Regions from separate parts of the Clostridium sp. MF28 genome, predicted to be linked through region 1. Evidence: predicted binding sites of a transcription regulator. Region 1 holds the regulator's gene; the other holds the start of a gene.
The links. Region 1 encodes HrcA, which represses chaperone genes, less so after heat shock. Its sites were predicted from a motif close to TGTTAGCACTCNNNNNNNNNGAGTGCTAACA; they were not measured.

Region 1 (15,831 bases):
AATGATAGTTCCAGAGGAGAGAGCTTACCATAAAGGAAGAGGAATAGCTGAAAAGCTAAAAGAAATTATCCCAAGACAATTATTTGAAATTCCAATTCAAGCAGCAGTAGGATCTAAAATTATAGCAAGGGAAACCGTAAAAGCTATGAGAAAAGATGTATTAGCTAAATGTTATGGTGGAGATATCTCAAGAAAGAAGAAACTACTTGAAAAGCAAAAAGAAGGAAAGAAGAGAATGAGACAGGTTGGTTCTGTTGAAGTTCCACAAGAAGCATTCATGGCGGTATTAAAGGTAGATTAGTTAGTATAAGTAATATAAATATAGAATACTTTATACATGTAAATTATATTTATTTAAAGAGTAATTCTAAAAAACTAGCGAATGTATAAAATAAAAATATATTATTTTTGAGGAATTATTTGTATAATATTAATTAGTATTATACAAATAATTATTTTAATGCCGGTTTGGGAGGGGTTTGAATGTTTTTAAATGAGTTAAAGAAAAATGAAGGAATTGCATTTATGCAATTGGTTAAAATCCTTGCAAATTCAGACAATGTTTTTGCGAAAGAAGAAAAAAATCTTTACAATGACTATCTAGAAGAGCTAAATATAAATGAAAGTGAAATATCAGAATCAGATCTAAATTCTGTATGTGAAACTCTAAAAGGTTCGTCTAATAGATGCAAAAATATTATTTATTTTGAATTAATAGGCCTTGCTCTTATTGATGGAGAATATAATGAAGAAGAAGTTGAACTTTTAGAAAAGCTAGGTGAAGCATTGGGTATAACACGTAGTAAGAGAATAGCATTTGCTAATTATTTTTACAATTTTGTTGATGTGTATGGTTTCTCTGTTGTAGATGCAGAAAGTAAAATTGCCTTATTAAAAGAACAGGCAGAAAAATTATTAGTATAGATAGTTTTTGATATGAAAAAAGTATGATGTATATTATCTAAAAATAAATAATAAAGAATGAATGATAAAAGCGAGAATATCTATTGAAATTTAAATTAAAGGTGTACACACCTTATAGGTTTAAATGAAGGGTAAATGCTCCTCTAGTTATTCATTCTTTATTTTTGCTTTATTTTATCAAGTAAAATATTTAATAATGTATTGGAGGAAAAATTAATGAGGGATATATCTTTATATATACATATTCCTTTTTGTAAACAGAAATGTTTTTATTGTGATTTTCCATCTTATTCAGGAAAAGAAGGATTAATGAACGAATATATAGAAGCGTTAAGTAATGAAATATTACAAAAAGGAAAAGAATACAGAATAAGTAGCATATTTATTGGAGGAGGAACGCCATCCTACTTGAATGACTTAAGTCTAGAAAAACTACTACGTACTTTAAATAAATTGAATTTGAAGGATGATTTTGAGTTTACAGTGGAGTGTAATCCAGGTACATTAAATGAAAAAAATCTAAATATTATGAAGGAACACAATGTTAATAGGATTAGCATGGGATTACAATCAACAAAAAACTCTTTATTAAAAGATATTGGAAGAATACATAGCTATGAAGAATTTGAAGAAAATTATTTTCTTGCTAGAAAGCTAGGATTTAATAATATAAATGCAGACTTGATGTTTGGATTGCCTAATCAAACTATTGAAGATTGGGAATGTTCTTTGCGAAAAGTAGCAGAACTTGAACTAGATCACATATCTGCATATAGCTTGATTATAGAAGAAGGAACTCGGTTTTATAAATTATATGAAGAAGATAAGTTGAATTTACCTGAAGAGGATAAAGAACGAATTATGTATTTGACAACTAAAGACATATTGAACGGGTATGGATATCATCAATATGAAATATCTAATTATTCAAAGAAAGGCAAAGAGTGCTTTCATAATAAAGTTTATTGGAAATGTGATGAATACTTAGGGATGGGGGTGTCTGCTAGTTCATTTATAGATAAAAAAAGAAGTAAAAATATGGACAATATTAAGGAATATATTAAAAGAATAAATAATAAAGAAAGTGTAATTGAAGAAATTCACGTAAATGATATTAAAGATGATATGGAAGAATTTTTATTTATGGGGCTTAGGATGATTGAAGGGATAAAAGTAGAGAAATTTAAAGAGCGATTTAATAAAGATATATATGAAGTGTATGGAGAAATCATTGAAAAAAATATTAAAAAAGGATTATTAATTAATAATTCGGGAAATCTATATCTAACTTCGCATGGCATAGAAATATCAAACTATGTAATGAGTGATTTCATTTTATCTTAATAGATTCTCTTATGAAAAGTTTAAAGAAAGATTAAGCGCAATTATAAAAATATATTACATATAAAAATGGAGAAAATAGGAGATATAAAGAGCTAAGTTAACAAAATTGCTTTATTATTAACGTTAGGTAGCTATAATAAATATAAATAGAATTGACAAAAAACATCATAAATAATATATTAAAAACATAGTCATTAGCACTCGAGGTTAATGAGTGCTAACAAAAAGAGGTGAGGTTATGAGTATTGATGACAGAAAAATAAGAATACTTCAAGCTATTATCAATGACTATATTCGAACAGGAGATCCTGTAGGATCAAGAACTATTGCTAAAAACTATAACTTAGGTATTGGGTCCGCAACAATAAGGAATGAGATGGCTGACCTTGAAGATATGGGATACTTAGAACAACCTCATGCTTCTGCAGGAAGAATTCCTTCTAGTAAGGGATATAGATTATATGTTGATCAGCTTATGGATAATCAGATGCTAACAGTTGAAGAAGATCTAAGGATAAAACAATATATAATCGATTCGGCAATGCTTGAAGTAGATAAAATAGTTAAGCAAACTAGCGCCTTATTGTCAGAACTTACTAAATTAACTTGTGTAATTGAGACACCATCAGTAAAAAGGAGCTTTATAAAGTCAATTCAGCTGATTAAAGTTGATGATCATAATTTAGTATCAGTTTTTTTAACAGATACTGGTGTCATAAAGAATCATATAATGAAGCTAAATAATAGGGTTCCTGAAGTTGAAACTTTAACACGAATAAATGAAGTTATAAATAATAGATTGGTGAATCTTTCTATACAAGAAATTAATTTAGAAGTAATTAATAACTTAAAAAAGGATCTAGGAGCCTATGAAGAAATATTCAATGCTTTATTGCCTATTTTATATGAGACTCTAAACTCGGCGGATTCTACAGAAGTATTCATGGAGGGAACTACCAACATATTTAATTATCCTGAATATAACGATATTGATAAAGCTAAAGAAATGCTATCGCTTTTGAATGATAAAGAAGCTTTGATGGAGCTGTTTAATCCTCAAGACAATATAACAGTCAGTATAGGGGATGAAAACTACAAGCCACAAGCTAGAGATTGTAGTATAATATCTGCTGAATATTCCTTTAAGGATAGGCCTATTGGGAAAATTGGATTAATTGGACCTAGAAGGATTAATTACTCAAAGGTAATAATGATTATGTCAGAAGTTATAAAAGAGCTTAATAATATATTGAGCAATCCAAAATAGATGTTAGATTTAAAGAGAAGAGGTGTGTGTTAGATACATGGAAGAAAATAGAGATGTTAAAAATGAAGAACTAGAGAAAGAAGAAATTGCAGATGAAGTAGCAGAAAAGGATAATGAGACTCAAGAAAGTAATGATGCAGCAGAAACAAATGAAGCTAGCAAAGAGGCTTCAGAAAATATAGAAGCTGCTGAGGAAGATCAAGAAGATTTAGTAAAAAATCAAGAAGAGGAAAATAAGAAATTGAGAGAAGAATTAGATGCGACAAAAGATAGACTTTTAAGATTAACAGCTGAATATGATAACTATAGAAAAAGAACAGCTAAAGAAAAAGAAGGAATATATAGCGATGCATATGTAGATGTATTAAAAGAGATTGTTCCTATTCTTGACAATTTAGAAAGAGCTGTTGCAGCTGATGGCAGTATTGAAGACTTGAAAAAAGGAATTGAAATGACAATAAAGGGATGCAAAGATTCATTTGCAAAACTTGGTGTTGAAGAAATAGATGCTACTGGAGAATTTGATCCTAATCTTCATAATGCAGTAATGCATATAGAAGATGAAGAATTAGGTAAAAATGTAGTAGCAGAAGTTTTCCAAAAGGGATATAAGAAAGATGATAAGATAATAAGACATACTATGGTTAAAGTTGCTAATTAGAAATAGGAACAAGTTTCTTATTAAGATATATAAATAGAATTCAAAAATAATAAACTGAAAAATTCAAGTTTAAATAAACTAATAAAGTTTTAGGAGGAAAATATCATGGGAAAGATTATAGGAATTGATTTAGGAACTACAAATTCATGTGTAGCAGTTATGGAAGGTGGAGAACCAACAGTTATAGCAAACTCAGAAGGTGCTAGAACTACTCCTTCAGTAGTATCATTCCAAGCAAATGGAGAAAGATTAGTTGGTCAAGTAGCTAAAAGACAAGCGATTACTAATCCAGATAAAACAGTTATTTCAATAAAGAGACATATGGGAACTGGATATAAAGTTGATATAGATGGAAAACAATATTCACCACAAGAAATTTCTGCTATGGTTTTACAAAAAATAAAAGCAGATGCGGAAAGCTATTTAGGTGAAACAGTAACTCAAGCAGTTATTACTGTACCAGCTTACTTTAATGATAGCCAAAGACAAGCAACTAAGGATGCAGGTAAGATTGCAGGCCTTGAAGTATTAAGAATAATCAACGAACCAACAGCAGCATCATTAGCTTATGGTTTAGATAAAACAGATTCAGCTCACAAAATCCTAGTTTATGACTTAGGTGGTGGTACTTTCGATGTATCTATTCTAGATCTTGGAGATGGAGTGTTTGAAGTATTATCAACTAACGGTGATACAAAGCTTGGTGGAGACGATTTTGATGAGAAGATAATGAAATATATTGCAGATGAGTTTAAAGCTTCAAATGGAATTGACTTAATGCAAGATAAAATGGCAGTTCAAAGATTAAAAGAAGCTTCTGAAAAAGCTAAAATTGAATTATCAGCATCTCAACAAACAAATATAAATTTACCATTTATCACTGCTGATGCAACAGGTCCAAAGCATATAGATTTAACATTAAGCAGAGCTAAGTTTAATGAAATTACTCATGACCTAGTTGAAAGAAGTATTGAACCTATGAGAAAGGCATTAGCTGATGCTAAACTTTCATTAAATGATATAGATAAAATAATCTTAGTTGGTGGATCAACAAGAATTCCAGCAGTAGTAGAAGCTGTTAAGAACTTTACAGGAAAAGAACCATCTAAGGGAGTTAACCCAGATGAATGTGTTGCAGTTGGTGCAGCTATTCAAGCAGGTGTATTAACTGGTGAAGTTAAAGACGTGGTATTACTTGATGTTACTCCATTAACACTTGGAATTGAAACAGCAGGTGGTATAGCTACTCCATTAATCGAAAGAAATACAACTATTCCAACAAAGAAGAGTCAAGTATTCTCAACTGCTGCAGATAACCAAACATCAGTTGAAATTAATGTAGTTCAAGGTGAAAGACAAATGGCTATGGATAACAAGTCACTTGGACAATTCACATTATCAGGTATAGCTCCAGCACCAAGAGGAATTCCTCAAATCGAAGTTACATTTGATATAGATGCTAACGGTATTGTTAAAGTATCTGCATTAGATAAAGGAACTGGTAAAGAAGCAAATATCACAATTACTGCTTCAACTAACTTAAGTGATGATGAAGTAGATAAAGCTGTAAAAGAAGCAGAAAAATTTGCTGAAGAAGATAAGAAGAGAAAAGAAAAAGTTGAAGCTGTAAATAACGCAGACCAAACTATATATCAAATAGAAAAGACTTTAAATGAAGTTGGAGATAAAGCTACTGAGGATGAAAAGGCAGCAGTAAGAGCTAAAATTGAAGATCTTAAGAAAGTTAAAGATGGAGATGATGTAGAAGCTACTAAAGCTGCAATCGAAGCAGTAAATCAATCATTCTATCCAATAGCTACAAAGATGTATCAACAAGCTGGTGGAGCAGAAGGAGCAGCTGATCCAAATGCAGCAGCTGGAGGAGCTCAAAGTGCACCACATGATGATAATGTAGTAGATGCTGATTTCAAAGTAGATGAAGATAAATAAGATATAAATTAGGTGTACTAAACTACAGTTATCTAATATAATAGGATAGGGAAGGCAAGCTCGTCTTCCCTTTTCTACAGTAAATAAAACTAGGTGGTGAATTTAAACGAATGGCAAATAAAGACTATTATGAATTGCTTGGACTTCAAAAGGGTGCAAGTGATGATGAAATAAAAAGAGCCTTTAGAAAATTAGCTGTAAAATATCATCCGGATAGAAATCAAGGAAATGCTGAGGCAGAAGAAAAGTTTAAAGAAATAAATGAAGCTTATCAAGTACTTTCGGATCCAGAAAAAAAAGCTAGATATGATCAGTTCGGATCAGCTGCCTTTGATGGTAGTGGTGGATTCGGAGGAGGCGGCTTTGGCGGCTTTGACGGATTTGATATGGGCGGATTTGGAGATATTTTTGAATCATTCTTTGGAGGCGGAGGATCAAATTCTAGAAGAAGAAATGGTCCAGTAAGAGGAAATGATATTGAGTATACAATAACATTAACTTTCGAAGAAGCTGTTTTTGGAGTAGAGAAAGAAATTTCTGTTACTAGAAATGAAAACTGTGAACATTGTCATGGAAGTGGAGCCGAACCTGGAACTAATGCTAAGACTTGCCCAACTTGTAGTGGATCAGGTCAAGTAAGAGTTCAAAGACAAACTCCTCTTGGAAGTTTTGTATCAACTTCTACATGTGATACTTGTAGAGGTACTGGTAAAATTATTGAAAAGCCATGTTCAGAGTGTAGAGGAAAAGGCAGTGTTAGAAAAACAAGAAAGATAAAAGTTAACATACCAGCAGGTGTAGATACAGGAAATGTAATGCCTTTAAGAGGACAAGGAGAACATGGGTTAAGAGGTGGAAGTCCTGGAGATTTGTATGTAAGAATTAATGTTACTCCATCAAAGGTGTTTACAAGAAAAGGAAACGATGTTTATATAGATGCTCATATTTCTATGCCTAAAGCAGCATTAGGTACAGAAATAACTGTAGCTACAGTTGATGGAAATGTTAAATATACTGTTCCACCAGGTACACAATCAGGAACTATGTTTAGATTAAAAGGCAAAGGAATACAAAGGGTTAACTCAAACGGAAAAGGAGATCAATACGTAAAAGTTATTGTTGATATTCCTAAAACCCTAAATAAGGAACAAAAGGAAGCTTTATATGATTTTATGAGAGCATCTGGTGAAGAGTTTGATGAAGCTAATGTTCCTAAGAAAAAATTATTTGGAAAAAATAAATAGAATTATATCGGAGAAACTATTTGAATAATGTCTATCAATTAGCATTATTTCAATAGTTTCTTTTTTAGATAAAAATTCCCCGACAAAACCTATAGTTATAGTCATATTTTAAATTATAGGTTATAATATATTAAAATAATTATATTTAGGAGGAGAAAAAGTGAAGGAATTGAAGGAAAAATTATTAATTGAAATAGAAGAGTTTAGAGAATTAGGAAATAAATTTTTATCTGGTGAAGTATCTATTATGGATTTTAAAAAAGTTTCTGGGGGAATGGGGGTATACTCAGAACGTAATAAAAAAGAATTCATGATAAGACTAAGAATTCCTTCAGGAATTAGTAGCTTTGAGAATATGAATTGGTTATGTGATATAGCCGATAAATATAATTTAGATAAATTTCATTTAACTACAAGAGAAGCAGTGCAGTATCATAATTTAACGATAGATCAAGTTTGTGGAATAATGAAGGATGGTATAGATAATGATATATATTCTAGAGGAGGCGGCGGAAACTTTCCAAGAAATGTAGCTATGTCTCCACTATCAGGTGTAGATAAAGATGAAGCGTTTGATGTGACACCATATGCATTAACTGTAAATAAACATTTTTTAAGCAAAATAACATCATATAAATTTCCAAGAAAGTTTAAAGTATCTTTTTCAAGCAGCGACTTAGATCAGGGGCATTGTAATGTAGCTGATTTAGGGTTCTTAGCAACAATTAAAGATAATGAAAAGTATTTTAGAGTTTTTATGGGAGGCGGAATTGGAAGAAATCCTCAAGTTGCAGTCGAATATGATGAGCTTATAAAACCAAGTGATGTATTATACCACGTAGAAGCCATGACTAGCTTATTTATAAAAGAAGGTAACTATGAAGATAGAAATAAAGCTCGTATAAGATATATATTAGAGAGAATGGGCAAAGAGAAATTCATAGAAACATATAAAGAACATTTAAAATATGTGTTAGATAATAATGAGTTAGATTTATTTGTAGAATCTAAGGAAATTACTAAAGAAGGTAAAGAAATTGAATTAACACATTCAAGATTATATTCACAAAAGCAAAAAGGATTATACAGCGTATATTTCCATCCAATTGGCGGACAAATTTCTGTTAAGACATTAAGAGAAATTTTAGATAAATCAAAAGCAGTAAAAGACTTAGAAATAAGGTTTACCATGACAGAAGGTTTATATTTTAGAAACTTAAATGGTGATGAAGCTAAAGAACTTTTAAATGTAACACAAAATATTGGAGGAGAAACAGCTCTTCAGCAAAGTGTATCATGTATTGGAGTACCAATATGTCAAGTTGGAATTTTAGAGAGTCAAAAAATGCTTAACAATATAATTAATTACTTTGCAGAAAAAGGTTATGATAAAGATATACTTCCAAGAGTTCATATATCAGGATGTGGAAATTCATGTGCAGTTCATGAAGTCGTTGGTATCGGACTTACAGGAAAACGTAAAAAGGTTGGTGATGCTGTTGAAGATGTATTTGAATTACATATTAACGGATCATTTGAAACAGGAAGTGCAAGGCTCGGAAAAGTTTATGGTGACTTACTTGCTAGTGAAATACCAGAGTTTTTATATGAATTATCATTATATATAGAGAATAAAAATATGAATTTTTATGAGTTTGTAGAAAATAACGAGGAAGAACTATTAAAAATAATAGAGAAATATAAAAAATAAGTCGTAATATACATCAGTTAAAATAGTACATTCTCTTAGATATGAGATGTACTATTTTTTATATTTAATAATAATAGGTGTTAAGTATTAAATTGGATGATTTTTTAGATAAACAACTTAAGGGAGTTCAAGAATTTTTAATTAGTATTAAGAATGTATAAAAATAATTTGAGATAAAAGATTCAGTACATATATTTGAGTTATTTGCAATACCTGTATATTTTTGAGATAAAAATTGCAATATAAATTTTTATAGGTATAATTATTATGAAGGATACGGCCGATTAATAGAACAATAAGACGGTATGAGAGTCTTGTTTATATGGTATTGTGTCGATAAGTTCAATTTAATGATCTAAAAAACTTAATGGCAGTAAAATGCTATTTTTTAAAAGCTTATAAAAGATGGAGTGAACTAACATGAGAATGAGAAAAAAACCGTGGGCAAGACCTGAGCTTGAAGGTTGCGATTTTTTTGTTATAAATCCGAAAGAATATAAAGGTAAGTGGAAAGAATTTTTCGGTAATGATAAACCAATATATCTAGAACTTGGATGTGGGAAAGGAACTTTTATGGCAGTTCATGCCTCCGAGAATCCAGATATAAATTATATTGCAATTGACATAAAGGATGAGGTATTAGGATTAGCAAAAAGAAATATTGAAAAGGCTTATGAAGAAAAAAATAGGAAGAGTGATAATGTAAAATTAATGGCTCAAGAGATAGGACTTATCAGTGAAATCTTAAGTGAAGAAGATGTTGTAAGTAGAATATACATAAATTTTTGTAATCCGTGGCCAAAGGAAAAGCATAAAAAGAGAAGATTAACACATATGAGGCAGCTTGAACAGTACAAAACATTTTTAAAGAGTGAAGGTGAAATTTATTTTAAAACTGACGATGATGAATTATTTGAGGAATCGCTTGAATATTTTAATGAAGCAGGGTTTAGAATTAAATATATAACATATGATCTTCACAATAGTGATGTTGAAGGAAATGTTCAGACTGAGCATGAAAAAATGTTTAGTGAACAAGGAATAAAAATAAAATTTTTGATTGCCATGAAAGACAATTAGATTTATAATGACCAGAATTTAAGAATTTAAGAATTTAAGAATTTAAGAATTTAAGAATTTAAGAATTTAAGAATTTAAGAATTTAAGAATTTAAGAATTTAAGAATTTAAGAATTTAAGAATTTAGGAATTTACCCGATTCACATGTGTTTGCTGGGTAAGTTCGAGGAACCAAATGCAAGATGCTCGAAGAGAAAGTTCTGCTAACCAAATACAAAATTTGAAGCATCACTTTTGGACTCTCACTTAAGAATTTAAACATATGAAAAGATACGCACATATGAAAAAGTGCGAAGCACAATTAAGATCTTTTAAGCACAATACGGAACTTACTGGTCACAATTAAGAAGTTTAATATTTTAAAATTTAAATATGAAACTAGGATATCAACAAAAATATTTTAAAATATGTAAATTTAACTAGATATATATGTAAGTAGTTAAATGGAAATCTATGTAAATAGTTAACTATATAAATATATATCAATGTTAAATATATAAATATGTAAATATTTATAGTTATTGTAAGGGTTACAATGACTTTAAAAAAATAAAATTATATAGTTAGCAAAGAGCAATTGTAGGAAAAAATTCTATGGAATTCAAAAATATTTTTAATAAGTTTTGAAAAAAATGTATTCCTAAATTGCGAACTGTTACTGAAACTGAATTAGAAAGGTTGATAAACATGGATGGAATATGGATTGAAGTTAGTGTAATAACAAAGAGCGAGGCGTTAGAGCCTATATCAGGAATATTTTATGGATTAAATTGCCCTAATGTTGCAATAGAAGATCCGGAGGATTTACTTTCAAGAGATCAAGGACCATTAACTTGGGATTTTGCAGATATAAATATCTTAGAACATAAAGGAAATGCAGCTGTAGTTAAAGCTTATTTTTCTCAAGATGATAAGGTTGAAGAGATTGTTGAATATGTTAAGGAAAAACTTTCTGAAATTAAAGAATTTGGAATAGATATTGGTGAAGGTACAGTAGAAGCTAAGAAGATGCACGAAGAGGACTGGGCTAATAATTGGAAGCAATATTATAAACCAGTTAAAATAACAGATAAGATTGTTGTTAAACCAATTTGGGAAGAATATGAAAAAAATGATGAAGAACTAATTATAGAGTTGGATCCAGGAATGGCATTTGGAACTGGAACTCATGAAACTACAAGGATGTGTATTCAAGCTTTAGATAAGTATGTAAAGCCTGATACAACAGTATTTGACGTAGGATGTGGATCAGGAATACTTGCGATAGCAGCAGCGAAGCTTGGAGCTAAACATGTTGTTGGGGTTGACCTAGATCCTGTTGCGGTTGATTCTTCTAAAGAAAATATAAGCTTTAATAATTTGAATAATATTGAAGTATTAGAAGGAAATCTTTTAGATGTAGTTGATGGAAAAGCCGATATAGTAGTTGCAAATATAATAGCAGAAATTATTTGTGTACTAACTGAGGATGTTAAAAAGGCTCTAAATGAAGGTGGATTATTTATAACTTCAGGTATAATTCATGATAGGGTAGATATGGTTACAGAAAAGTTTGCTGAATGTGGTTTTGAAGTTATTGAGATAAATAAAGATGGAGAATGGAACTGTATAGTTGCTAAAGCAATTAATTAGTATAAATATAGATATTTGTAATGCAAATTTTGGTTAACGGTTTGAAAATGTAATTATGAAAATAATGCACAATGTACAATTCACAATGCACAGTTTAGGAGAAATTTCTAAGAGATTTTTTTGAAAATCTATAGTTGATATACCGTAATCAATTATTATTTAATTGTGCATTGAGTATTGTGAACTGTGAATTAGAGAGGAGTCGTATGCATAAGTTTTTTACAGAACCTCATAATATTAGTGAAACTGAAGGTAGAATACTTGGAGATGATGTAAAACATATTTATAAGGTTTTAAGATTATCTGAAGGTGAAGAAGTAGTATTAAACAATTGCGAAGGAATTGAGTATCTAGGTGAGATAGAAACTATAACTAAAAGTGAAGTTATAGTTAAAATTATTAAAAGATTAGATATAAATAATGAAAGTAAAGTTAAAGTACATCTGTTTCAGGGACTACCAAAAGGTCAGAAAATGGATCTGATAGTACAAAAGGGAACAGAACTTGGAGTATCTGAGTTTATTCCTGTAACAACTGCAAGAGTAGATGTAAAACTTAAAGGCGAATTTAAAAAGCTTGATAGACTAAATAGAATTGCTCTTGAGGCATGCAAACAATCAAAAAGAAGTGTAATTCCTCAAGTTAAAGAAGTTATAGATTTCAATGAGGCAATAAGTGAATTAAAAAAGATGGATTTGATTATTGTACCTTATGAAAACGCCGAAGATTTTGGAATTAAAACTCTTGTGAGAAAATTAGAAAGAGATAATGTGGATTTAGATAATATAAATAATGTTGGAATATTGATAGGACCTGAAGGTGGATTTGAGGAATCTGAAATTGATACTTTAAAAGAACAAGGTGCTTATATAGTGACTCTTGGAAATAGAATATTACGTACAGAGACGGCTGGATTTACAGCTACGGCATTAATTCAATATGAATTAGGAGATTTAGGAGGAAAGCTATCATAATGGGAGAGAACCAAATGAAATTAGTCAGAGCAGGTAGTGACAAGACTAAGCTTAAGAAGTTATCTAACAAAGAACCAATAAAAAATACAGAGGGGAAGAGTCTTGTGGCTTTTGCAACTCTTGGATGCAGGGTAAATCATTATGAAACAGAAGCTATGGCGGAAAAGTTCATAAGAGAAGGTTATGAAGTAACTGACTTTGAAGGTTTTGCTGATGTTTATGTTATAAATACTTGTTCTGTGACTAATATGAGTGATAAAAAATCAAGGCAAATAATTAGCAGAGCTAGAAGAAGAAATGAAAATGCAATAATTGCAGCTGTTGGATGCTATTCGCAAGTTGCGCCAGAAGAAGTTTCTAAAATACAAGGGGTAGATGTTGTACTTGGGACTAGAAATAAAGGCGATATTGTTTATTATGTGAATAAGGCTAAGGATGAACAAAAACCTCAGTTAATGGTTGGAGAAGTTCTAAAGAATAAACAGTTTGAAGAATTAAATATAGAAGAGTATCAAGATAAAACAAGAGCATTTTTAAAGATACAAGATGGTTGTAATAGATTTTGTGCATATTGTCTCATACCTTATACCAGAGGAACAACTTGCTCAAAAGACCCTCAAAAAGTATTGGATGAAATAAAGAATTTAAGTGAACATGGATTTAAAGAAATAATATTATCAGGAATACATACAGCATCTTACGGTGTTGATTTAGATGGAAATGTAACTTTAATAACTTTATTAGAAGAAATAGAGAAACTGGATGGAATTGAAAGAGTTAGGATAGGTTCTATAGAGCCTAGTTTCTTTACAGATGAAGTTATCGAGAAAATGAAAAAAATGAAAAAACTATGTCCACAATTTCATTTATCACTTCAAAGCGGCTGTGATGCAACTTTAAAAAGAATGAATAGAAGATATACTGCTAAAGAATACGAAGATGCAGTTAATAGAATAAGAGAAAACCTTAAAGATGCCTCAATAACTACTGATGTAATCGTAGGTTTCCCAGGTGAAACTGATGAGGAATTTAACGAAACTTATGAATACTTAAAGAGAATTAAATTAACTAAAACACATATATTCAAATTCAGCCCAAGAAAAGGTACGAAGGCTTCAGATATGCCTAATCAAATAGATGGAAATGTAAAGGACAAGAGAAGTAAGGCTTTAATTGAACTAAATGCAAAGAATGAAGGCGACTTTAGTAAATCTTTAGTTGGAAGAGAACTAGATGTATTAGTTGAGCAAGAAGTATCTAATAAGCCTGGGGTATTTGAGGGGTATACAAGAAATTATGTAAAAGTTGAAATTCCAAATGGAAGCAGAGACATGATAGGAAAAATAATTTTATGTAAAATAATGGCCTCAGATGCGGAATATGTTGTTGGAAAAATTATATAGTTTTGGTATAATATAAATCAAGATAAGATTGATTAAGGATCATTTTTGGAATAAGATATATAATTCAAAGAGAATTTCTAAATATGAATTATAAAATCTCGATTCTTACGTTTGTGAATTGAGATTGTTACTTAGAAGGAGGTGAATTTATGGAAGGTTGTATATTTTGCAAAATTATAAGTGGGGATATCCCTAGTAAAAAAATATATGAAGATGATAAAGTTTATGCTTTTTATGACATAAATCCTGAAGCTCCAACTCATTTCTTAGTTATTCCAAAAGAACATATCGAAAGTGCTAATACTTTAGATGACAGCAATATTGATATTGTATCACATATATTTAAAGTTATTGGTAAATTAGTAGTAGATCTTGGAATATCAGATAAAGGATATAGGGTTGTAAATAATTGTGGTGAGGATGCAGGACAGACAGTAAAACATATTCATTTCCATGTACTTGGAGGGCGAAGTTTACAGTGGCCACCAGGCTAAATTTGAGTTGTTATTTGATCAATAGTAACTGGAGATTTTTTCTTAATTTCTTGACATTATTAATTTAAATATTGTATAATATAGCATGTGTTATTAAGCCCATAGCTGAGTTAATTTAAGCTAGCGGAGGGAGGGATAGTAAATGTCAGAAATTAAAGTTGGAGAAAACGAAACACTTGAAAGTGCGTTAAGAAGATTTAAGAGAAAATGTGCTAGAGCTGGGGTTCTTTCTGAAGTTAGGAAGAGAGAACATTATGAAAAGCCAAGCGTTAAGAAAAAGAAGAAATCAGAAGCTGCTAGAAAGAGAAAGTTCAAATAATGATATTTTCTTTTGAAAGAAGGTACAAAAATGTCATCAATTAAAGATAGATTGCAAGATGATTGGAAAATTGCTTTAAAAGCAAAAGATAAGTTCACATCTAGTGTAATTAGTACAGCTAAAGCTGCAGTATTATTGGTTGAAAAAACTGATAATAGAAAGCTTGAAGATGATGAAGTTATTACAATATTAGCTAAAGAAATCAAGCAAAGAAGAGAAGCTATGCTTGAATTTGAAAAGGGGAATAGGCAAGATTTAATAGATCAGTCTAAGGCTGAGATTGAAATTTTGTTGAAATACCTTCCTCAGCAGTTAAGTGAAGAAGAGATAAAACAATTAGTAAAAGAATCAGCTGAAGAAGTGGGTGCAAATAGCATTAAAGATATGGGAAAAGTTATGTCAGCTGTTAAACCTAAAGTAGTAGGAAAAGCTGATGGTAAACTTGTAAGTCAGTTTGTTAAGGAATATTTAAATAATAAATAAGAATAAAATTCAAGGTTAGTTTGAGTTTTATGCTAATATAACAGGACATAGGATTATAAATAGTATCCTATGTCCTGTTTCATTGTTATCTAAAATTGGACTAGCAATGAAAGGATAATATTTGGTTCATATAACTAGAATACATTATCGTAAATGAATTAGATAAAGCCATAATAGTAATGATTGGCTTTATTTTTTTGCAGGAAATTATCATTATTATTAAATTATAGAATTAATTCGCAAATCCTATCATAAATTACAATGAGAAAGTTTATGTGGGAGGAAAGTATGGAAGAAAAATTTCAAAGAGGTAAAGAAAAGATACTTAGCAAGTTAGATTTTCCAA
Region 2 (15,831 bases), 610 kb from region 1:
ATGAAAACTCTTGATGGAGGAAGAATTGGTATAGCTGCTCAAGCTTTAGGTATTGCAGAAGGAGCTTTTGAAGAAGCTGTTAACTATATGAAAGAAAGAAAACAATTTGGTAAACCATTATCAGCATTCCAAGGATTACAATGGTATATAGCTGAAATGGATGTTAAAATCCAAGCTGCTAAATACTTAGTATACCTAGCTGCAACAAAGAAGCAAGCTGGTGAGCCTTATTCAGTAGATGCTGCAAGAGCTAAATTATTTGCTGCAGATGTTGCAATGGAAGTTACAACTAAGGCAGTTCAAATCTTTGGTGGATATGGTTACACTAAAGAATACCCAGTAGAAAGAATGATGAGAGATGCTAAAATATGCGAAATCTACGAAGGAACTTCAGAAGTTCAAAAGATGGTTATCGCAGGAAGCATTTTAAGATAGGAGGACTTTTAGAATGAATATAGTAGTTTGTGTAAAACAAGTTCCAGATACTACAGCAGTAAAAATTGATCCTAAAACTGGTACATTAATAAGAGATGGTGTTCCATCAATAATGAATCCAGAGGATAAACACGCTTTAGAAGGTGCATTACAATTAAAAGAAAAAGTTGGAGGAAAAGTTACTGTAATAAGTATGGGACTTCCAATGGCTAAAGCGGTTTTAAGAGAAGCATTATGTATGGGAGCTGATGAAGCTGTCCTATTAACAGATAGAGCACTTGGGGGAGCAGATACATTAGCAACTTCAAAGGCACTTGCAGGAGTAATAGCTAAATTAGATTATGATTTGGTATTTGCTGGAAGACAAGCAATTGATGGAGATACTGCACAAGTAGGACCAGAAATAGCAGAACATTTAAACATTCCGCAAGTAACTTACGTTCAAGACGTTAAAGTTGAAGGAAATACATTAATAGTAAATAGAGCACTAGAAGATGGACATCAAGTAGTAGAAGTTAAAACTCCATGTCTATTAACTGCAATCGAAGAATTAAATGAAACTAGATATATGAATGTTGTAGATATATTCGAAACTTCAGATGATGAAATCAAAGTTATGAGCGCAGCTGATATAGATGTAGATGTAGCTGAATTAGGGCTTAAAGGCTCACCTACAAAGGTTAAGAAGTCAATGACTAAGGAAGTTAAAGGTGCAGGAGAAATCGTAAGAGAAGCACCTAAAAATGCAGCATACTATGTTGTAGGAAAATTAAAAGAAAAACACTACATCTAAGATAATAGGAGGGTAATTTATTATGAATATAGCAGATTACAAAGGCGTTTGGGTCTTTGCTGAACAAAGAGAAGGCGAATTACAAAAAGTATCTTTAGAACTACTTGGTGAAGGTAGAAGAATTGCTGATGAATTAGGAGTAAATCTTACAGCTTTATTATTAGGTAGCAACATAGAAGGATTAGCAAAAACTTTAGCAGAGCACGGTGCAGATGAAGTTTTAGTTGCTGATGATAAAAACTTAGAGCACTATACAACTGATGCTTACACAAAAGTTATTTGTGATTTAGCAAATGAAAGAAAACCAGGAATATTATTCGTAGGAGCTACTTTCATCGGAAGAGATTTAGGTCCAAGAATAGCTGCTAGATTATCAACAGGATTAACAGCAGACTGTACATCAATTGATGTTGATGTTACAAATGGCGATCTTTTAGCTACAAGACCAGCATTTGGAGGTAACCTAATGGCTACAATTGCTTGTCCAGAACATAGACCACAAATGGCAACAGTAAGACCAGGAGTATTTGCAAAGATTACAACTGATCCATCTAAATGTAAAATTGAAAAAGTTGATGTTAAATTAGCAGATAGCGATGTAAGAACTAAAGTTTTAGAAACTATAAAAGCTAAGAAGGATATCGTTGATATAGCTGAAGCAGATTTCATCGTATCAGGTGGTAGAGGAGTTGGAAACAAAGAAAACTTCCAATTACTTAAAGAATTAGCAGAAGCTCTAGGCGGAACTGTCGCTGGATCAAGAGCAGCTGTAGAAAAAGGATGGATTGATGGAGCATATCAAGTAGGTCAAACTGGTAAGACTGTTAGACCTCAAATATATATAGCTTGTGGTATTTCTGGAGCTATCCAACACGTTGCTGGTATGCAAGATTCAGATTTAATCATTGCTGTAAATAAAGATGATTCAGCTCCAATAATGAAAATTGCTGACTATGCAATAGTTGGTGATCTTACTAAGGTAGTACCAGAATTAATAGCTCAAGTTAAAGAAATAAAGAGCGCTGAATAATTATTCGGTTAATTTAGATATGTTTTTGTTAGATTGTACTATTGAAAGTTAATAATGTAACATTAAAGATAATTAATTAACAATATTATTCAATAAGTAACAATTAGATAATTATGAAGTTAATCCTTAGTTAAAATATATATTTTAGCTAAGGATATCTATAATGAAAAGATTTAGAGGAGGAATAATTTATGAAAAAGATTTTTGTACTTGGAGCAGGAACAATGGGTGCTGGTATCGTTCAAGCATTCGCTCAAAAAGGTTGTGAAGTAATTGTAAGAGACATAAAGGAAGAATTTGTTGACAGAGGAATAGCTGGAATCACTAAAGGATTAGAAAAGCAAGTTGCTAAAGGAAAAATGTCTGAAGAAGATAAAGAAGCTATACTTTCAAGAATTTCAGGAACAACTGATATGAAATTAGCTGCTGACTGTGATTTAGTAGTTGAAGCTGCAATCGAAAACATGAAAATTAAGAAGGAAATCTTCGCTGAATTAGATGGAATTTGTAAGCCAGAAGCGATTTTAGCTTCAAACACTTCATCTTTATCAATTACTGAAGTTGCTTCAGCTACAAAGAGACCTGATAAAGTTATCGGAATGCATTTCTTTAATCCAGCTCCAGTAATGAAGCTTGTTGAAATTATTAAAGGAATAGCTACTTCTCAAGAAACTTTTGATGCTGTTAAGGAATTATCAGTTGCTATTGGAAAAGAACCAGTAGAAGTTGCAGAAGCTCCAGGATTCGTTGTAAACAGAATATTAATCCCAATGATTAACGAAGCTTCATTTATCCTACAAGAAGGAATAGCTTCAGTTGAAGATATTGATACAGCTATGAAATATGGTGCTAACCATCCAATGGGACCTTTAGCTTTAGGAGATCTTATTGGATTAGACGTTTGCTTAGCTATCATGGATGTTTTATTCACTGAAACAGGTGATAACAAGTACAGAGCTAGTAGCATATTAAGAAAATATGTTAGAGCTGGATGGCTTGGAAGAAAATCAGGAAAAGGATTCTATGATTATTCTAAATAATATCATGAATATATGGAAAAACTCAAGTTTATGCTTGGGTTTTTTTATTTTTAGGGAAATATATAAATAACTACTAGATTACATAAATAAGTTTAAACTAAAGAATATTGTAAAATTCAACAAAACATTTTATTACTGTTAAGTAAGTGATATAATATATTAAATAATAACTATTTTCTTAAGATTAATTGTATAATTTAATTGAATATTGGATATTAAAAAAATAAATAGTTAAAAAATATGATATAGGTGGTACACATCAGAAAATGGGCAATATAAACTGTGACATAATCTTTAGAAAAAAACTTTAGTGTAGAATATATTATTTAAAGAAGAATATATGAATGAAATAAGTTAAAACTAAGGTTGATATGATATTATGTTTATCAATGATTTTACTAAAAAGATAAAAATATATTTTGAATATTCATAATCAAAGAGTAGGGTTCATCAATATGCATATTAGATTATGAGATGATGCAAACTAAATAATTTTATACTGTAAGGGAGACGGATAATAAAATGGATTATAAATCTGTAGAATTTTATGATAATTATTTAATAATAAAAGAATTAAGAAATTTTAAATTAAAACATATATTTGAGTGCGGACAAATTTTTAGGTTTGAAGAGGTAGCAGAAAATGATTTTATTGTAATTGCGTTTGGAAGATTAATTGAAGTTAAAGAAGAGGGAAATGACGTAATAATTTATAATTCTACAAAGGAAGATTTTCAAAATATTTGGCTTAAGTATTTTGATTTAGATAGAGATTACTCAGTTATAAAAGATGAACTTTCAAAAGATGTTTTGCTTAAACAAAGTATTGAATTTGGATATGGTGTTAGAGTCTTGAATCAAGACCCATTTGAAATGTTGCTTAGCTTTATTATTTCAGCTCGAAATAATATACCATCAATAAAGAAGACTGTAAATAAAATATCTAATAAATGGGGAAAAGAAATTATTTATAAGGATAAAACTTACTATGCGTTTCCCAATATAGATGAAATAAAAGATGCTACATTAGAAGAAATACAGGAGACAGGAGCATCTTTCAGAAGTAAATACATATTTGATACAATAAAAAATGTGTATAATTCTAAGAGTGGAAAAGGGAACTTAAAAACAAATGATGCAAATGAATATATAAAGTATGATCTGGATTATATTAAAAATTTAGATGATGATGAATGTCATAATGCACTTCAAGAATTTAAAGGTGTTGGTTCAAAGGTAGCTGACTGTATAATGTTATTTTCACTGGAAAAGACTTCAGCATTTCCAGTAGATGTATGGGTTAAACGTGCGATGATTCATTTTTATGGGGCAGAGGATGCATCTCTAAATAAGATTAGAATTTTTGGAAGGAATAAGTTTGGTAAATTAGCAGGTTTTGCACAGCAATATTTATTCTATTATGCGAGGGAAAATAAAATAAGTGTAGGTTAAAAAGGTTGATATAAAATGAAAAGTTTAGGATTTTATTTCCTAGACTTTTTGTTTCCTCAAAAATGTTAGATTAATATGTTTAATAATGTTAATAATTTATCATTGATGTAATAATATGAATATCATATAAATCCCTTGATATAACTAATATAAGGTAAATAAACATATGCGAAAAGAAGTGGAAATACAAGAAAAAGATTTAACTAAAGTAGTTGAGAAATACCACTATATACATATGAAAATAGAACGTATATTAAGAAAATTTAGAAAATTTAAATTATATAATATTTGTTATAATTTTAACAAGAGTATGCTATAATTATTTTGTATTATAAATGTAAGATAAAAATTATTCATGGGAGAGTGTGTGTAATGTTTCAGTTTGAGAATCAACTTCTAGCTTTAAAGCACGAGGTTCTTACTAGAGTTGCTGTATTAGCAAAAGAAAATAATATTAGTAAAGAGGAAATAGAAAAAATTCCTTATGCTATGATTGTAGGAGAAGAACCTAAGTATAGAGATTCAGTTGAACGAGAAAGAAATGTAGTATTAGAGAGAGCAAAACTTGCAGCAGGATTTAAACCAACAGGCAAACATGGACAAGATTTAGTTGATATAGAAGAAGAAAAACAAATATTATATGTTATAAAAGAAGCATGTGATAGATGCCCAACAAAGAAGTTTCAAGTTACTGATGCATGTAGAAATTGTATAGCTCATAAGTGTCAAAGTGCGTGTAATTTTGGAGCAATTACATATGTTGATGGAAGAGCTTATATAGATCCAGATAAATGTAAGGAATGTGGAATGTGTAAAAAGGCATGTCCGTATGATGCGGTTGCAGAAGACATGAGACCTTGTAAGAAGTCATGTCCAACAGGTGCATTAAGCTATAATGCAGAAGATTTGAGTGCTGAAATTACAGAAAGTAAATGTGTAAACTGTGGTGCATGCATGTCAGCATGTCCATTTGGAGCTATAGAAGACAAAAGCTCATTAGTTAAAGTTATTAATAGATTGATGGATAAAGAAGAAAAAATTTATGCTGTAGTTGCACCAGCAATAACAGGGCAATTTGGGCCTAAAACAACTTATGGACAAGTTAAGAATGCAATTAAGGCATTAGGCTTTGAAGATATGGTAGAAGCTGCATGTGGAGCAGATGCAGTTACTGTACATGAAAGTAATGAGTTTGTTGAGAGAATGGAAAATGGGGATAGCTACATGACAAATTCATGTTGTCCAGGATTCCTAAGCTATATTGAAAAAATGATGCCAGATCAAGCTAATAAAATTTCAGGGACAGTTTCACCGATGGTAGCAACGGGTAGATATATAAAATCTAAAGATAAAGATGCAAAAGTGATATTTATAGGGCCTTGCACAGCTAAAAAAAGCGAGGTTCTGATAGAATCAATAAAAGATGCTATAGATTATGCATTAACGTTTGAAGAATTAGTAGCCTTATTTGATGCGTTTGGAGTTGATCCTACAACTTGTGAAGATATAGTAGTTGATGGAGCTTCAATATTTGGTAGAAATTTTGCTGTAGGTGGTGGATTAACTGCTGCTATAGAGAACTATGTGCAAGAAAAAGGTGTTAATATTGACTTTAAGCCAGTAAAGATCTCAGGCGGAGTAGAAATTAAAAAGACTATGACAATGGCTAAGGTTGGAAAGTTACAAGGAAACTTTATTGAAGGAATGATGTGCGAAGGTGGCTGTATAAATGGGGCAGCTAAAATTGTATCAGTAATGAAGGCTAAAGCGCCATTTACAAAATTAAATCAGCAAACAAGTACTAAGAGTGTATTAGCTAATACGACATTAGACGAATACAATGAAATAAACTTAGAAAGATAATATGAATCTTGATTTTGAAATATAATTAAGTAATTAAAAATTCTATTATTATATAGGTGCTCTAGGCGATGAGGTATTTAGAATTTAAAATTATTTATGAAATTTAAGAGCTTTATTCTCTATATAATGTCATAAAAACTCTAATCAGTAATATGTTTATTTGGTTAGAGTTTTTTTATTATTTTAAAAATTCATAATATTAATAATAATATGGAGAAAATTTAAGTAAATGCGATATATTTTGAGATAAGGAGTAATATTCGCTGAAAAATGGGATATAATATTAGAAGCAATGTTTGAATTATATGGATATAAAGGATATTATAATTATGTTAGCACTCGACAATGATGAGTGCTAACAGAAAATAAATGAAATGATAATATATATTTTAAGGAGGGTTTTTTCATGAACATTAAACCACTTGGTGAAAGAGTAGTAATTAAAAAATTAGAGGCAGAAGAAAAGACTAAGAGTGGAATAGTCTTAACTGGTACTGCAAAGGAAAGACCACAAGAAGCAGAAGTGGTTGCAGTAGGACCTGGAGCTGTTGTAGACGGAAATAGAGTGGCTATGGAAGTAAAAGTTGGAGATAAAGTATTATATTCAAAATATGCTGGAACAGAAGTAAAGGTTGATGGCGAAGAATATACTATATTAAAGCAAGATGATATTCTAGCAATAGTTGAATAGTTAAAGTGTTCATAACTCGATATTTAAATATAAAAAAGAAATTTAATTAGAAACGATAATAAATAACATATATAAGGAGCGTGTAATATAAATGGCTAAGATGTTAAAATTCGGAGAAGATGCAAGAAGATCTATGCAAATAGGTGTAGATAATTAGCAGATACAGTTAAAGTGACTTTAGGACCTAAGGGAAGAAATGTTGTTTTAGATAAAAAATTTGGTGCACCATTAATTACAAATGACGGTGTTTCAATTGCAAGAGAAATAGAATTAGAAGATCCATATGAAAACATGGGTGCTCAATTAGTTAAAGAAGTTGCAACAAAGACTAATGATGTAGCAGGAGATGGAACTACAACTGCGACATTACTTGCTCAAGCAATAATTAGAGAAGGTCTAAAGAATGTTACAGCTGGAGCTAATCCAATTCTAATTAGAACAGGTATTAAAATGGCTGTAGATAAAGCTGTTGAAGAAATCCAAAAGATTTCTAAGCAAGTAGATGGAAAAGAAGATATAGCTAGAGTTGCTGCAATCTCAGCTGCTGATGAAGAAGTTGGTAAGTTAATAGCAGATGCTATGGAGAAGGTTGGTAACGAAGGTGTTATTACTATAGAAGAATCTAAATCAATGGGAACAGAATTAGATGTTGTAGAAGGTATGCAATTCGATAGAGGATACGTATCACCTTACATGGCTACAGATACTGAAAAAATGGAAGCTGTTTTAGAAAATCCATATATATTAATAACTGATAAGAAAATTTCTAACATACAAGAAATATTACCAGTGCTTGAACAAATAGTTCAATCTGGTAAAAAGTTATTAATTATTGCTGAAGACATTGAAGGAGAAGCAATGGCTACATTAGTAGTTAATAAATTAAGAGGAACATTTACTTGCGTAGCTGTTAAGGCACCAGGATTTGGAGATAGAAGAAAAGAAATGTTACAAGATATTGCAACTTTAACTGGTGGAACAGTAATAGCTGAAGAATTAGGCAGAGAATTAAAGGATGTTACTATCGATATGCTAGGTACAGCTGATAGTGTTAAAGTAAGTAAAGAAAACACTGTTATAGTTAATGGTAAAGGTGATTCTAATGCAATAAAAGAAAGAATTAACCAAATTAAAGCTCAAATAGAAGAAACTTCTTCAGAATTTGATAAAGAAAAATTACAAGAAAGATTGGCTAAATTAGCTGGAGGTGTTGCAGTAATTAAAGTTGGTGCAGCAACTGAAACAGAATTAAAAGAAAAGAAACTTAGAATAGAAGACGCATTAGCTGCAACTAAGGCTGCTGTTGAAGAAGGAATAGTAGCAGGTGGTGGAACTGCTTATGTTAATGTAATAAACGAAGTTGCAAAATTAACTTCAGATGTTGCTGATACACAAATTGGTATCAATATAATAGTTAAATCATTAGAAGAACCAGTAAGACAAATAGCTACTAATGCAGGTGTAGAAGGTTCAGTAATAATTGAAAAAGTTAAGAATAGTGAACCAGGAATAGGATATGATGCATTACATGGAGAATATATCAATATGATAAAAGGTGGAATAGTAGACCCAACTAAGGTTACTAGATCTGCGCTTCAAAACGCAGCTTCAGTTGCTTCAACATTCTTAACAACAGAAGCAGCAGTTGCTGATATTCCAGCAAAGGAAACACCAATGCCAGGTGCTCCAGGAATGGGAATGGACGGAATGTACTAAAATATATAAATTAAAGAATTATAAATATTTAATTTAATAAATAGAGAAAGTGCTTATAAGTACTTTCTCTATTTTGCTTTTTAGTATTAAAAAAATAAAGTGCTTAATAGCCATTAACATATCTATGCAATTTTAAAAAGCATTTTATATTATATGTTTAACGTTTAAGCTTATGAAAATCATAGCAATGCAACTTTATACAAAATTTATATACTAGAAGTCAATAGTATAAATTATTAGAGAATATTTTCCATTTATTGTATAAAAGATTTCCTATTAGACATAATTTAAATAAAAACATTAATAGGAGATGGATAATGAATAATGATTTCTTTATACATTAAATGTAAATTTAGATTCAAAGATAGTATGTCAAAGAAAAGATTCTGTAAGAAGAGAAAGAGAGAAGCTTTTACTTTAATTGAAATGATTGCAGTAATTGCAATTATTGGTATTTTAGCTGTTGCTATTTTACCTAAAGTAAATGGCTATATAAATGAAGCGAAAAAAGTTGAAGTTGTAGATCAGTGCAGAAAAGTAATAATGGCCGTTGAATCATATAATTTGAAAAATGATTCGCCTCTAAGTGAAAGCACTAGTGTAAGTTCGGCTATAAGCAACAAAGGGATTAGTAAGTATTTAGATGGAGTTGAATTTGGTAATTTAAATACTAGTAGCACAAGTTTAAAAAATTGTTATGATGTAGTAAATGGTGCAGAATTTGATTTCACAGAAAATACAGATATTTTAAATCCGACGACGATTGATAATGGATCTACCAAAGATGATGTAAAAAAATAGAAAAGATATCGATAACAAAAAATTTAACTTACATTATTGAAGTAAATTTGCAATTTTAGCTTCAAATTTATTGACTTTAGATTGTACATACATTATAATAATTTTAATTTAAAATATAGCACATTTGAAAACTTATATATACCTTGAATATGGCAAGGAGTATCTACCGGGAGCCGTAAATTTCCGACTATAAGTGATATTAGTATAGGCTAAATCTATAGATTTATTAGCATATTAACATCACTTTTGAGGTTAATGTGCTTTTTTTGTACAAAAAAATAGTACAAGCAATGCAAGCAAAAAATCATAAAATACTAAAAATGAAATAAATAATTCAAAAAATAGGAGGAACTATAATGGGAAAAATAATTAAGACTGCATATACTTTTGATGATGTATTATTGGTACCTAATAAATCGGATATATTACCAAGAGAAGTGAGCACAAAAACAAAAATAACAAAGACTATAGAATTAAATATTCCTTTAATGAGTGCAGGAATGGATACTGTAACTGAGTCGAAGATGGCAATTGCTGTTGCAAGAGAAGGCGGAATCGGAATAATACATAAAAATATGACTATTGAAGAGCAAGCAAAAGAAGTAGATAGAGTTAAGAGACAAGAAAATGGAGTAATTACAGATCCTATATTTTTATCTCAAGATCATCTTATTCAGGATGCAGAGAACTTAATGGCACAATACAGAATATCAGGAGTTCCAATAACAACTCAAGATGGAAAATTAATTGGAATAATTACAAACAGAGATATAATATTTGAAACAAATTACCAAAGAAAAATTTCAGAAGTGATGACAAAAGATAATTTAATAACTGCTTCAGAAAATACTACTGTAGAGGAAGCAAAAGAAATATTAAAAAAGCATAAAGTAGAAAAGTTACCTTTAGTTGATAGTGAAGGCCGTCTGAAGGGATTAATTACAATGAAAGATATTGAAAAAGTTAGAAAGTTTCCAAATGCTGCAAAGGATAAGAAGGGTAGATTATTATGTGGAGCAGCAGTAGGTGTAACTGGAAACATGATGGAAAGAGTTGATGCATTAGTTAAAGCACAAGTTGATGTTATAACTCTTGATACAGCACATGGACATTCAAAAGGAGTTTTAGATGCTGTTTCACAAATAAAGAAAGTATATCCTGATCTTCAAGTTATAGCTGGGAATGTTGCTACAGCGGAAGCAACAGAGGATCTAATAAAGGCTGGAGCAGATTGTGTTAAGGTTGGTATTGGACCGGGATCAATCTGTACTACGAGAGTAGTAGCTGGGGTTGGAGTCCCTCAATTAACTGCAGTTATGGATTGTGCAGAAGTAGGTAAGAAGTATGGAGTTCCTATAATTGCTGATGGTGGACTTAAGTATTCAGGGGATATAGTGAAAGCACTAGCAGCAGGAGCTTCTGCAGCAATGATGGGATCATTATTTGCAGGATGTGAAGAAGCACCAGGAGAAATGGAAATATATCAAGGAAGAAGCTATAAAGTTTATAGAGGAATGGGATCTTTAGCTGCTATGGAATGTGGATCTAAAGATAGATATTTCCAAGAAGGAAATAAGAAATTAGTACCAGAAGGTGTTGAAGGTAGAGTAGCTTATAAAGGCTTTGTCTCAGATACTATATTCCAATTATTGGGTGGAATTAAATCAGGAATGGGATATTTAGGAGCAAAGAATTTTGAAATTTTATATGAAACAGCTAATTTTGTGGTTCAGACAGCTTCAGGTCAAAGAGAAAGCCATCCACATGATATTAACATTACTAAGGAAGCACCTAATTATAGTGTAGGACAATAGTAAAATGCACAGTTCACAATCATAAAATATACCACTTATGTGAACTGTGCATTATTTGATTAATTTATAATTATAGAGATTATTTAAATTAGTATTTATAATTTTCGGTGAAAATTGTCTCAATTTATTGATAAAAAGATTTATTTAGTTGATAATAGAATTTATAAGAAGAGTTTAGGAGGAGAACATGAAAAGAGATTTAGTTTTAGTTGTTGATTTTGGTGGACAGTATAACCAACTAATAGCAAGAAGAGTAAGAGAATGTGGCGTTTATTGCGAGATTATTCCATATGACTATACTATAGAAAAGATAAAAGCTAAAAATCCAAAAGGTATAATATTTACAGGCGGTCCTAACAGTGTTTATGGAGAAGATACTCCAACTGTAGAAAAAGAAGTATTTGAATTAGGCGTGCCAGTACTTGGAATATGCTATGGTGATCAACTAATGGCACATTTGCTAGGTGGAAAAGTTGCGACAGCACCAGTAAGAGAATATGGAAAAACAAATGTAAAATTAGATAAATCATCTAAATTATTTGAAGGAATTGAAACTGATGGTATAGCTTGGATGAGTCATACTGATTATATTGAAGAAGCTCCAAAAGGATTTAAGGTAATAGCAACTACAGAAGTTTGTCCTGTTGCAGCTATGGAAAATGAAGAAAAAAGACTTTATGGAGTTCAATTCCATGCAGAAGTTGAACACACTCAATTTGGGCAAAAAATGCTAGAAAACTTTATACACAATATTTGTGGGTTAGAAAACAGCTGGTCTATGGGATCTTTTGCAGAAGAAAAAATAAAAGAAATAAAAGAATTAGTTGGAGATAAGAAAGTGTTATGTGCTTTATCTGGTGGAGTTGACTCTTCAGTAGCAGCAATGATTGTACATAAGGCTATTGGTCACAACCTAACTTGTATATTTGTTGACCATGGTTTACTAAGAAAAGATGAAGGCGATACTGTTGAAAGAGTATTTAAGAAGGAATTTGATATGAACATTAAGAGAGTTAATGTTTCAGATAGATTCCTTGGAAAACTTGCAGGAGTATCAGATCCAGAAACTAAGAGAAAGATAATCGGCGAAGAATTTATAAGAGTTTTTGAAGAAGAAGCTAAAAAACTTGGTCAAATTGATTATCTTGTTCAAGGAACAATTTATCCAGATATCGTAGAAAGTGGAACTAAGACATCAGCAACTATAAAATCTCATCATAATGTTGGTGGACTTCCAGAAGATATGCAATTTGAACTTATAGAACCATTAAGAGAATTATTTAAAGATGAAGTTAGAGCAGTAGGAGAAGAGCTTGGAATTCCTCACAAATTAGTTTGGAGACAGCCTTTCCCAGGACCAGGTCTTGCTATTAGAGTTTTAGGTGAGATTACAGAAGAAAAACTTGAAATAGTTAGAGAAGCGGATGCAATATTCAGAGAAGAAATTGCAAATGCAAATCTTGATGAATCTATTTGGCAATACTTTGCATGTTTACCTAATATCCGTTCTGTTGGAGTTATGGGAGATGAAAGAACATATTCTCATACAATAGCTTTAAGAGCAGTTACATCAAGTGATGCAATGACTTCTGAATGGGCAAGGATTCCATACGAAATTTTAGATTTAGTAAGCAGAAGAATTGTAAATGAAGTTAAGGGAGTAAACAGAATTGTTTATGACATAACTTCAAAACCACCAGCTACTATAGAGTGGGAATAGGATTGAGGCTTATTAAATAAGGTGGATAGACACTTAAAGAAAATATAATAAAAAATTTAGTGGCTTAGATATTATCTAAAAAAGGTAACATTTAAGCTACTTTTTTGTTGATTTTTTGAAGATGTGATAAATGAGAAAAGGAGTAAAAAACGGTAGGAAAGAAATTTACAATGACAATACTACTAACGTTAGATTTCCTGAATAATCTTTTTAAAGCAGTAAATACATATTTTCTCTAACTGATAGCAAATAAAACATAACAGCATAATATATTATTAGATAGGTATTAAATTTTATAGTCAAATAAATAATAATTTGATACTAGTAATACTTTAACTAAGCGCTTTAGCAATGATTAAACGAAAATTAATGCTGATTACGAAGGAGAGGAAATAATGGAAAACAGAAATAATAGAAATTGCAGACGTTGTAATTGTGAAGAAGAACGTGGAGAGATGGATAGTAGAAATTGTAATCCTTGTGGCAATGGAACTCTTGGAGCTAACGTAAATAATGACTGTTTAGCTGATGCGTTGGAAGATGCATATAATGATGGCTATAAAGATGGATATCGTGATGGGTATGAGGATGGAAATACAGCAGGAGAAACAGCAGGAGAGACAGCTGGATACAAGCAAGGATATTGCGCTGGGTATGAAAAAGCAAAACAAGAGGTCTTAGATTATATTAGAAGAAATAGATGTTGTAGATGCTGTTAAGCAGAACTAAATTATATAATAAGTAGTTATATAAAAAAGGTGTTTATAAATGATTGAAAAATCATTGTTAAACACCTTTTTTATTTAATATAAATATGGTTATAGTGATAATTTAAATAGTCCATATTAGATAAGAGTTAATTAAAAAAGTTACTTTTAATACTAATTGAATACAATTGTGCAAACATTTTCTCTATAGAGGAAAAAGACGGCATTAATCGTTATCATTTTATAAAGTATAATTACATTAAAGAAAGGGGGCATCGAAAACGCTTGAAAAAATCAACCTTTGAATATAAGATAGTCATAAGATTATACTATGAGTATAATTTTTAAAGACTTCTAAAATCAAAGAACAACAAGTTAAAGTAAGATTAATAGCAATAATTTTATTTTAATTTAAATGAATTAATAAGTATTGATTCTTTTCAAGGAGGCAAAAATGAAGTATTTTTATACTGAAAACCGTTCGACAAGAATTCTAAAATTAATTGAACGAAGACATTCCATTTCTGTTGACGCCATTGCTGAAAAATTTGAGGTTAGCTCAAAAACCGTTAAAAATGATGTAAAAGAGTTGAATAGTTTATTAAAAGGATCTGCGCTAATTGATAATAAGCAAGGAATATATAAAATTTATATTATTGATAATAGCAAATTTGAGGAGATTAAGACTAATATATATAACCAAAAAGAATTTCTTAATTCACCTCAAAGAAGAATGGCATTTATTTTATATAAGCTTATGAATAGTGAAGAGCCATATTTAACTGATGACCTAGCGTGTGAGATGAATGTCGGAAGAACCACAGTAATAAGTGATTTAAAGAAAATGAGAGAGATACTTAATAACTACGATTTAAAAATTATAGGGAAAACAAATAATGGACTAGCCTTAAAAGGTACAGAATTAAATATAAGGTTTCTTGTACTTGAGAACCTTTATGAAATGATTTATGGAGAATACGAATTAGATGAAGATGTTATTGATTTAGTAAAAGAGATAACGGATCAATATCAGTTCGATACAACGACATTTGAATCTTTCATACATTCCCTAGTTGTAACTTTAGATCGCCTTTTAAATGGACATACAATCAATACATTAAGCGAGAAATATGGTGAATTATTAAGAAGTTGGGAATTTACATTGGTAAATACTATATCAGATGCAGTTGAAAAAAGGCTTACTATAAGTATTCCAATTAAAGAAAGAATTTTCTTAGCATTGCCGATTATAGGAATGAATACTCCGACTAACATAGAAGGGATTTCACCGCATGTTGAAATTACAGAAGAAGTATCAAATTTAGTAAATCATATATTAGAGCGCATTAAATATGACATGGGTTTAAATATTACGCTAGATGATATCTTGAAAGATTTTGTATACCATATGGCCTTCTTGGTAAATCGTTTAAAGTATGGGGTCCATATTCATAATCCTATAGTAGATGAGATTAGGAAAAAATATAAAGTAGCTTATAAAATGGCAGAATTAGCGCGAGATGTTATTGAGAAAAGTCTTGATGTAAAAATGACACAAGATGAAGTTGGATTTATAGCAGCATACTTTGGAGTTTTTATTTCAGAACAGCAAATAGAAAAAAGTAAAATATACAAAGTTGCAGTTATATGCGGAACTGGAAGAGTTACAGCTAGGTTGGTTGCTAGTCAATTAAAAGGTATTTTTGATGCGAACACAGTTATAGATTTGTATTCAGATAGCACAGTTACTAGTGAAATATTAGATAAGT

Region 2: groES (co-chaperone GroES) is a predicted target of HrcA. The motif match lies at 6,944-6,974, and genes of this name have one in related genera.

Annotation. Positions count from the first base shown of each region.
Region 1 is NZ_CP014331.1:4,368,348-4,384,178, forward strand. It holds gene lepA (translation elongation factor 4) at 1-301, shown strand, start outside; gene AXY43_RS19135 (hypothetical protein) at 484-924, shown strand; gene hemW (radical SAM family heme chaperone HemW) at 1,141-2,268, shown strand; gene hrcA (heat-inducible transcriptional repressor HrcA) at 2,507-3,535, shown strand; gene grpE (nucleotide exchange factor GrpE) at 3,573-4,196, shown strand; gene dnaK (molecular chaperone DnaK) at 4,302-6,146, shown strand; gene dnaJ (molecular chaperone DnaJ) at 6,257-7,390, shown strand; gene AXY43_RS19165 (nitrite/sulfite reductase) at 7,551-9,101, shown strand; gene trmB (tRNA (guanosine(46)-N7)-methyltransferase TrmB) at 9,522-10,181, shown strand; gene prmA (50S ribosomal protein L11 methyltransferase) at 10,868-11,812, shown strand; gene AXY43_RS19180 (16S rRNA (uracil(1498)-N(3))-methyltransferase) at 12,019-12,786, shown strand; gene mtaB (tRNA (N(6)-L-threonylcarbamoyladenosine(37)-C(2))-methylthiotransferase MtaB) at 12,786-14,189, shown strand; gene AXY43_RS19190 (histidine triad nucleotide-binding protein) at 14,339-14,683, shown strand; gene rpsU (30S ribosomal protein S21) at 14,826-15,002, shown strand; gene AXY43_RS19200 (GatB/YqeY domain-containing protein) at 15,033-15,485, shown strand; gene yqfC (sporulation protein YqfC) at 15,774-15,831, shown strand, end outside.
Region 2 is NZ_CP014331.1:3,759,831-3,775,661, forward strand. It holds gene AXY43_RS16415 (acyl-CoA dehydrogenase) at 1-435, shown strand, start outside; gene AXY43_RS16420 (electron transfer flavoprotein subunit beta/FixA family protein) at 449-1,228, shown strand; gene AXY43_RS16425 (electron transfer flavoprotein subunit alpha/FixB family protein) at 1,251-2,258, shown strand; gene AXY43_RS16430 (3-hydroxybutyryl-CoA dehydrogenase) at 2,450-3,298, shown strand; gene AXY43_RS16435 (DNA-3-methyladenine glycosylase family protein) at 3,821-4,750, shown strand; gene AXY43_RS16440 (4Fe-4S dicluster domain-containing protein) at 5,123-6,613, shown strand; gene groES (co-chaperone GroES) at 7,020-7,304, shown strand; partial or broken gene groL (chaperonin GroEL) at 7,396-9,020, shown strand; gene AXY43_RS16455 (type II secretion system protein) at 9,345-9,821, shown strand; purine riboswitch at 9,934-10,031, shown strand; gene guaB (IMP dehydrogenase) at 10,178-11,635, shown strand; gene guaA (glutamine-hydrolyzing GMP synthase) at 11,823-13,355, shown strand; gene AXY43_RS16470 (hypothetical protein) at 13,751-14,074, shown strand; gene AXY43_RS16475 (BglG family transcription antiterminator) at 14,517-15,831, shown strand, end outside.